One region of the Streptomyces sp. NPDC045695 genome, then DNA from elsewhere that is predicted to be linked to it. Evidence: riboswitches for the same ligand, from Rfam matches in the RefSeq annotation. Region 1 holds a riboswitch; the other holds the start of a gene.

Region 1 (4,409 bases):
GGCCCTCGACCTCCATACCGCCGTACTGGGCGTCGGGGGAGCCCGGCTGCCCCTGCCAGAGCAGCATCCACAGCCGGCCCTCGCACAGGGCGTGCAGAAGCGACTCGTAGCTTTCGTAGCGCCCGGGAGTCACCTGGCGCAGCATGTGCTCGACCTGCCCGGCCGCGGCCGTGCCTGACGCACTCACCCGGTACCCCTCTTCGTCTCTTCTTCCGCCCGTCGTCAACGCGTGAACAGCTTAAGCGGCCCTACGGGAGGTAGAAGGGGCGTACGCGCTCACGAATCCAGTCCGTGACCGGGTCCTGGGCGGCGTCCAGGAGGATCAACTGCACGGGCCACGGCGGCGCGACCCGGTTCAGGGCCCGCCCCAGGGCGTCCATCGGGGCGTTTCGCATCTCGGGTTCCCATCCCACCAGGCGGACACCGATGAACAGTTCCGGCGCCCCGCCCTCGATGCTGGCGAGGCAGCGGAAGGCGGCGGCGATCACGCCGGTGGCGCGGAACTCCTCGGCGGCGGCGGCCAGGAAGTCGACCGGGTCCTCCTGCCAGTCGGGCTCGTAGAGCCGTACGCGGCCGCCGGTGGCCGGGCCGTCGAGGGGGGTCCGGCCGGTGCGGCAGAGCTCCGCGACGGCGGGCGGGGGCAGCGGGACGCCGACGGCGCCCTCGGGGTTGAGCGCGATGCCGAGCTGCGGGGGCAGGCCACGGGCGAAGTCGACGGCGGGGGCCACCGCGAAGTCCATGCCGGGGCCGGCGCAGGCGAGGAACTGGGCCTCGGAGCTGTAGACGGGTACGTACGCCGCCCCGCCGATCTCCATCGTGGGCAGGTCCAGGGCGGCCGAGTCCTGCCCGCCGCCGCCGGGCAGGGGCACCCACACCTGGCTGCGCCCGAGCACCTCCAGGATCCGCCCCCCGGCGTCCGGCTGCCCGAGCGCCGCCCCGAGCACCTGCTCCAGCTCATTTGCCGGCCAGCCGCCGCTGTGCATGTGCGTGTGCCTCCATTGGTTCCGCGGATCGTCGTGGCCGAGGTTATCCGTCGGGCCGCGGCGCCGCTGCCGGGGGCCAGCCCCCGGAGCCCCGGTCTTTCAGCCGGGGCTGGCTCCCGGCGGCGCGCCCGGCGAGCTACCCGTGGAACGCGATCCCCGTCACGGTGGCGGCCGAGCGGCGGTCCAGGAGGGTCGCCGAGGCGCAGCCGACGGGCGGGCGGCCCGCCTCCGCCTCGCGCAGCAGGCGGCCCACCGCGCCGCGGTGGCGGGCGAAGGCGTACGCGGAAACCCCGCGGCCGCGCGCCGCCTGGCCCGAGAGGGCCTCCTCGGGGCTGCTGTCCAGCAGGACCAGGTGCAGCGCCCGGCCCCGGCGGCGCGCGGCGGCCGCGAGCAGGCCGCGCACCCAGCTCTGCGTGCCGCAGTCGTGCACCACCACGGAGGCTCCGGAGCGCAGGGCCCGCCCCAGCCCCCAGTAGTGCGCGATCCGCACCAGCGGCCGGTACACCGCGTACGGCAGCGCCTGCGGCATCCGGCGCTCCCAGCGCTCGCGGGTGTCCTGGGAGTCGATGGCAGCGCCCTCGGCCGCGGCCCGCTTGATCAGCGTGCTCTTGCCGCCGCCCGGCAGGCCGGACACCACGACGATGTCCCCTTCCGCGAAGCCGAGCCGCTGCGGGCCGCGCACCGCCGGGCCGCGCAGATCGCGTACGGGACCGCGGCCGAGGCCCGTCCCGGCCGCCGCAGCGGCGTCCGCCGCGCCCTTGCGCCCGCGCGCGCCGCGCTGCGCCGGCACCGCGTCCACGGTTCCCGCCGTCGTCGCCACTACCCCGAATCTGCGCACAGTGTTCGCCTCCCCCGAATCGGGTCGCCAGGACCCTTGCCCACTGAGTGTAAAGAGACGGTAATCCGGCAGCTCTGGTTCCGGTCCGCCCACCGGCGGCCCGGACGCACGTGCGGACCCGCACGCCCGATCACGGACATGGCGTGCAATGATGTGCGCCATCTGGACCAACTGCATACCGGCCGCTTGAATCCGCGCGGGAGAGTCCCGGCACGCCGCAAGGCCGTGCGTGGGCGCCGAAGGAGCAAGATCCTCCCTTGAATCTCTCAGGCCCCGTACCGCGTGGATGAGGCAGATCTGAAAAGCGAGCTGCTCGACAGCTCCACCCAAGGTGCAAGCCGACGTCCTCCGGGACTTGCGGCGAACCTCTCAGGTTCCGATGACAGATGGGGAGGACCCTCCTCGTCATGTCATGCCCTGGGACTCGGGAGCCACACCCATGAGCACTGCCCCCCGTCTGACCGCGCTCGATGCGCTGCACCGCTCGGTCGGTGCGACCATGACCGACTTCGCGGGCTGGGACATGCCGCTGCGGTACGCCAGCGAGCGCGACGAGCACAACGCCGTACGCACCAAGGCCGGTCTCTTCGACCTGTCCCACATGGGCGAGATCACGCTGACCGGCCCTGAGGCCGTCAAGGCCCTCGACTACGCGCTGGTCGGCAACATCTCCACCGTCGGCGTCGGCCGCGCCCGCTACACGCACATCTGCCAGGCCGACGGCGGGATCCTCGACGACCTGATCGTCTACCGCCTCGGCGAGACCGAGTACATGGTCGTCGCCAACGCCTCCAACGCCCAGGTCGTCCTCGACGCCCTGACCGAGCGCGCCGCCGGCTTCGACACCGAGGTCCGCGACGACCGCGACGCGTACGCGCTGATCGCGGTGCAGGGCCCGGAGTCCCCCGGCATCCTGGCGTCCCTCACGGACGCCGACCTGGACGGCCTCAAGTACTACGCCGGCCTGCCCGGCACCGTCGCGGGCGTGCCCGCGCTGATCGCGCGTACGGGCTACACCGGCGAGGACGGCTTCGAGCTGTTCGTCGCCCCCGAGCACGCCGTGGAGCTGTGGCAGGCGCTGACCAAGGCGGGCGAGGGCGTCGGCCTGGTCCCGGCCGGCCTGTCCTGCCGCGACACGCTGCGCCTGGAAGCGGGCATGCCGCTGTACGGGCACGAGCTGAGCACCTCCCTGACCCCGTTCGACGCGGGCCTGGGCCGGGTCGTGAAGTTCGAGAAGGAGGGGGACTTCGTCGGCCGCGCCGCACTGGAGGCCGCCGCCGAGCGCGCCGCCACCAACCCGCCGCGCAAGCTGGTCGGCCTGATCGCCGAGGGCCGCCGCGTCCCGCGCGCCGGTTTCCCGGTCGTCGCCGACGGTCAGGTCATCGGCGAGGTCACCTCGGGCGCCCCCTCGCCGACGCTGGGCAAGCCGATCGCGATGGCGTACGTGGACGCGGCGCACGCCGCGCCCGGCACCTCCGGCGTCGGCGTCGACATTCGCGGTACGCATGAGCCGTACGAGGTCGTGGCGCTGCCGTTCTACAAGCGGCAGAAGTAGTTCCGCACACGACATCCGCCGTACGGACGCCCGTACGGCGCCGTCTCAGTACCCGAGACCGCAGTTCGTATCCACTCCCCCGCATCCAGGAGAATCAGGTCATGAGCAACCCCGAGAAGCTGCGTTACACCAAGGAGCACGAGTGGCTGTCGGACGCCGTGGACGGCGTCGCGACGGTCGGCATCACGGAGTTCGCGGCCAACGCGCTCGGTGACGTCGTCTACGCCCAGCTCCCCGAGGTCGGCGAGACCGTGACCGAGGGCGAGACCTGTGGCGAGCTGGAGTCGACCAAGTCGGTCAGCGACCTGTACTCCCCCGTCTCCGGTGAGATCGTCGAGTTCAACCAGGACGTCGTCGACGACCCGGCGCTCGTGAACACCGCCCCGTTCGAGGGCGGCTGGCTGTTCAAGGTGCGCCTCTCGGAGGAGCCGAAGGACGTCCTGTCCTTCGGTGAGTACACCGCCCTCACCGCCGGTAACTGACCCCAGGGGACCCTGATGTCTGTACTGAACACCCCTCTCCACGAGCTGGACCCGGACGTCGCCGCCGCCGTCGACGCCGAGCTCGCCCGTCAGCAGTCCACCCTGGAAATGATCGCGTCGGAGAACTTCGCTCCGGTCGCCGTCATGGAGGCCCAGGGCTCGGTCCTGACCAACAAGTACGCCGAGGGCTACCCCGGCCGCCGCTACTACGGCGGCTGCGAGCACGTCGACGTGATCGAGCGGATCGCGATCGAGCGCATCAAGGCGCTCTTCGGCGCCGAGGCCGCGAACGTCCAGCCGCACTCGGGTGCGCAGGCGAACGCCGCCGCGATGTTCGCGCTGCTGAAGCCGGGCGACACGATCATGGGCCTCAACCTGGCCCACGGCGGTCACCTGACCCACGGCATGAAGATCAACTTCTCCGGCAAGCTCTACAACGTGGTCCCGTACCACGTCGGCGAGAACGGCCAGGTGGACATGGCCGAGGTCGAGCGCCTCGCCAAGGAGTCCAAGCCGCAGCTGATCGTCGCCGGCTGGTCCGCCTACCCGCG
Region 2 (4,409 bases), on a different contig from region 1:
CGCCCAGCACCGCCACCTGGGTGGCGCGCTTGAGGCCCTCGCCGCCCATGAGGCGCACGTACGACCAGGAGATCGGCAGGATGCCGGCCGAGCCCCACGGCGCGGCCGAGATCGGGCCGACGCCCGTCTCGGGGCCCGCGGTCGGCTGGAGCGGGTGGTTCGGCAGGTACGGGGCCAGGTGGGCCCGGACACCGACCGGGCCGACACCCGGACCGCCGCCGCCGTGCGGGATGCAGAAGGTCTTGTGCAGGTTCAGGTGCGAGACGTCGCCGCCGAAGTGACCCGGCTTGGCCAGGCCCACCAGGGCGTTCAGGTTGGCGCCGTCGACGTAGACCTGGCCGCCGGCCTCGTGCACCTGGGCGCAGATCTCGGCGACGTGCTCCTCGAACACGCCGTGCGTGGACGGGTACGTGATCATCAGCACGGCGAGCTCGTCGCGGTACTGCTCGATCTTGGCGCGCAGGTCGTCCGCGTCCACCTCGCCGTCGTCCGCGGTCTTGACCACGACGACCTTCATGCCGGCCATGACGGCGCTGGCGGCGTTGGTGCCGTGCGCGGAGGACGGGATGAGGCAGACGGTGCGCTGTTCGTCGCCGTTGGCGCGGTGGTAGGCACGCACGGCCAGCAGGCCGGCGAGCTCACCCTGGGAGCCGGCGTTCGGCTGGATGGAGACCTTGTCGTAGCCGGTCACCTCGCAGAGACGTTCCTCCAGCTCGGTGATGAGCGTGAGGTAGCCCTCGGCCTGCTCCACCGGGGCGAAGGGGTGCAGCTGGCCGAATTCGGGCCAGGTCACCGGCTCCATCTCGGTGGTCGCGTTGAGCTTCATGGTGCAGGAGCCCAGCGGGATCATGCCGCGGTCCAGCGCGTAGTCCTTGTCCGAGAGCTTGCGCAGGTAGCGCAGCATCGCGGTCTCGGAGCGGTGCTGGTGGAAGACGGGGTGCGTCAGGTACTCGTCCGAGCGCAGCAGCCCCTCGGGAAGGGTGTCCGCGGCGGTCTCGTCGAGCGCCTCGATGTCGGCGCTGACGCCGAAGGCGGCCCAGACGGCCTCGATGTCGGCGCGCAGCGTGGTCTCGTCACAGGAGACGGAGACGTGGTCGGCGTCGGCCTGGTGGAGGTTGACCCCGCCCTCACGGGCGGCGGCGACGACCTCGGCCGCCCGGCCGGGCACGCGGGCGGTGATGGTGTCGAAGTACGCGCCGTGCACGATCTCGACCCCGCCGGCCGTCAGACCCGCGGCGAGGAGGGCCGCGTAGCGGTGGGTGCGGCGGGCGATCGTCCGCAGGCCGTCCGGGCCGTGGTAGACGGCGTACATGGCGGCCATGACGGCCAGCAGCACCTGCGCGGTGCAGATGTTGCTGGTGGCCTTCTCGCGGCGGATGTGCTGCTCGCGGGTCTGCAGGGCCAGGCGGTACGCCTTGTTGCCGTCCGCGTCCACGGAGACGCCGACGAGACGGCCGGGCAGCGAGCGGGCGTGCTTGGCCTGGACGGCCATGTAGCCGGCGTGCGGTCCGCCGAAGCCCATGGGGACGCCGAAGCGCTGCGTGGTGCCCACCGCGATGTCGGCGCCCAGCTCACCCGGGGACGTCAGCAGGGTCAGGGCGAGCAGGTCGGCCGAGACGGTGACGATGGCGCCGAGCCCGTGGGCCTGGTCGATGATCGGCTTGATGTCGCGAACGGCGCCCGAGGCGCCCGGGTACTGGAGCAGCACGCCGAAGACACCGCGCTCGGCGATCTCGGCGGGGATGCCGTGGGAGAGGTCGGCGACGACGACCTCGACGCCCGTGGGCTCGGCGCGGGTCTCGATCACGGCGATGGTCTGCGGCAGCGCGTCGGCGTCGATCAGGAAGACGCCGTCCTTGACCTTGCCCACGCGGCGGGCCAGGGACATGGCCTCGGCGGCCGCGGTGCCCTCGTCGAGCAGCGAGGCGCCCGAGGTCGGCAGCCCGGTGAGGTCGGCGACGACGGTCTGGAAGTTCAGGAGCGCTTCGAGGCGGCCCTGCGAGATCTCCGGCTGGTAGGGCGTGTACGCCGTGTACCAGGCCGGGTTCTCCATGACGTTGCGCAGGATCACCGGCGGCGTGAAGGTCCCGTAGTAGCCGAGACCGATCATGGAGGAGAGGACCTGGTTGCGGTCGGCGAGCGAGCGCAGCTCTGCCAGCACCTCGGCCTCGGTCCGCGCCTCGGGCAGGTTCAGCGCCTCGGCGGTCTTGATCACATCCGGTACCGCGGCGGCGGTCAGTTCGTCCAGGGAGCCGTAGCCCACCTGCGCGAGCATCTTCGCCTGGGCCCCGGCATCAGGGCCGATGTGGCGCTGCTCGAAGGGGATGCCTCGCTCCAGCTGGGAGAGCGGAATGCGGTTGGCGGTCATGTACGGAGGCCTCCTGGTCGTATGACCTGCGAGGGGCACCACGGCGCGGGCACCCGGACGGCCTCCCCCTCTGTCATCTCAACCTGAGAGTTTCACCGGAGTCCAGGGGTTGCCCGTGAGCTCCGGCTTTCACCGTCGGTGAGGGGAGGGACCGGCACTGCGCGCCTGGTACCCGCCCCTGCTTTCCAGAGTGGCCTCGTCCGTGCGGTACGTATGCCTGAGAGATTCCGGGGAGGATTTGCTCCTTCGGCGCCTCCGTCTTGCTCACTCGGAGGACTCTCCCGCACAGGGTCGACAGCCATCACCCAGCCTACCAGCGAGGATCCGGACACTCCCCGAGTGGCCTCCTGTCCGAATATGCACTTCTGTAGTCATTACGGAAGTGTTGCGACCATTTGGAGGGACCGTGCAGACCGACATCGATCCGCGCAGCCTGATCGGCCGCAAGGCGTTCGACCGTAACGGCACCAAGATCGGCACCGTCGACGAGGTCTACCTCGACGATGCCACGGGCGTCCCGGAGTGGGCGGCCGTCCGTACGGGGCTCTTCAGCCGGGACGCCTTCGTCCCCCTGGAGCCGAGCGAGCTGGTGGGCGAGACCCTGCGCGTGCCCTTCGAACGCTCCCTGATCAGGGACGCCCCCGACTTCGGCGTCGGCCGCCACCTCTCCCCCGAACAGGAGCTGCAGCTCTACCACCACTACGGTCTGGACACGACCCTCCCCTCGGAGTTCCAGCGCGACTTCGGCAACCTCGCCGGCGACGAGGGCTAGGGGACGTCTAAGCGGCGTCCCCCACCAGGGGCAGCGGATCGGAGGGCTCCAGCTCGGGGTCGTCGACCCGGAAGGTGCGCACCCGGCCGGGCTGCGATCCCGGCTGCTCGAAGCGGACGGTGACCCGCCCGACCCCGCTGCCCTGGACCCACCCGGGCCCGTACACCGCGTGCCGTACGTCGGTCCCGGGCGTCCAGCGCCGCTCGGGAGCCGGATCCGGCGCCGGTTCCCCGGGCAGCTCCGGCCCCGACGGCGGTTCGCCGGCCCCGTCGGCGGCCTCCGAGCGCCCGGCGCCGCCGGCAACGCCGTCCGCCCCGTCCGCTCCGTCCGCCCCGACCGCCCCCGCAGCCCCGTCCGGCTCAGCGGCCAGCGACTGCGCGAAGAGGTCCTCCTGCGTGTAGTCCGCGAGCCCGCTGACCCCCACCCCCAGCAGCCGCACGCCGCCCGTGGTGTCCACGCCCTCCAGCAGCCGCCCCGCCGCCTCCCGGACCACCCCGGGGTCGTCCGTGGGCCCCCGCAGCGTCTCCGACCGCGTGAGCGTGGAGAAGTCGTAGCGCCGCACCTTCAGCACGATCGTGCGCCCCGAGTGCCCCGACGCCCGCAACCGCTGGACGCACCGGTCCGCCAGCCGCTGCACCTCGCCCCGGATCCGCACCCGGTCGTGCAGGTCCACGTCGAAGGTGTCCTCCACCGACACGGACTTCGCGTCCCGCTCCGCGACCACCGGCCGGTCGTCCAGCCCCAGCGCCATCCGGTAGAGCCCCACCCCGTGCGCGCGCCCGACCATCCGGACCAGCTCGTCCTCCCCGGCCTCCACCAGCTCCCCCACCGTGGTGATCCCGGCACGGCGCAGGTGCTCCCCGGTGGCCGGCCCCACCCCGGGCAGGGTCCGTACCGACATGGGGGCGAGCAGCTCACGCTCGGTCCCGGGCTCGATCAGCAGCAGCCCGGCCGGCTTGGCCTCCTCGGAGGCCACCTTGGCGAGCATCTTCGACCCGGCCAGCCCCACCGACCCGCTGAGCCCGGTGGCGGCCCTGATGTCCGCCCGCAGCCGCTCCCCGACCTCCCGCGCGGTCGGCGAGTCGAACGCGACCCCGCCGGCCTCCAGGTCCACGAAGGCCTCGTCCAGGCTGAGCGGCTCCACCAGCGGGGAGAGCTCCCGCAGCATGGCCATCACCACGTCGCTGACCTGCCGGTAGAGGCTGAAGCGCGGGATCAGGCAGGCACCGTTCGGACAGAGCCTCCTGGCCTGCGCCATGGGCATCGCCG

Evidence for each region. Region 1 has a riboswitch for glycine ahead of gcvT (glycine cleavage system aminomethyltransferase GcvT). Riboswitches for the same ligand answer to the same signal wherever they lie in the genome.
Region 2: it holds a riboswitch for glycine, as region 1 does, so the genes downstream of both, gcvP (aminomethyl-transferring glycine dehydrogenase) here and gcvT (glycine cleavage system aminomethyltransferase GcvT) in region 1, are expected to answer to the same signal.

The regions. Positions count from the first base shown of each region.
Region 1 covers NZ_JBWKJU010000004.1:208,802-213,210, reverse strand. Annotated here, with positions in the region: gene AC07DU_RS09885 (enhanced serine sensitivity protein SseB C-terminal domain-containing protein) at 1-187, opposite strand, end outside; gene AC07DU_RS09880 (enhanced serine sensitivity protein SseB) at 249-983, opposite strand; gene AC07DU_RS09875 (AAA family ATPase) at 1,120-1,803, opposite strand; glycine riboswitch at 2,009-2,112, shown strand; gene gcvT (glycine cleavage system aminomethyltransferase GcvT) at 2,261-3,376, shown strand; gene gcvH (glycine cleavage system protein GcvH) at 3,478-3,858, shown strand; gene glyA (serine hydroxymethyltransferase) at 3,874-4,409, shown strand, end outside.
Region 2 covers NZ_JBWKJU010000001.1:8,944-13,352, reverse strand. Annotated here, with positions in the region: gene gcvP (aminomethyl-transferring glycine dehydrogenase) at 1-2,368, opposite strand, end outside; glycine riboswitch at 2,564-2,662, opposite strand; gene AC07DU_RS00060 (PRC-barrel domain-containing protein) at 2,775-3,140, shown strand; gene AC07DU_RS00055 (DNA polymerase IV) at 3,148-4,409, opposite strand, start outside.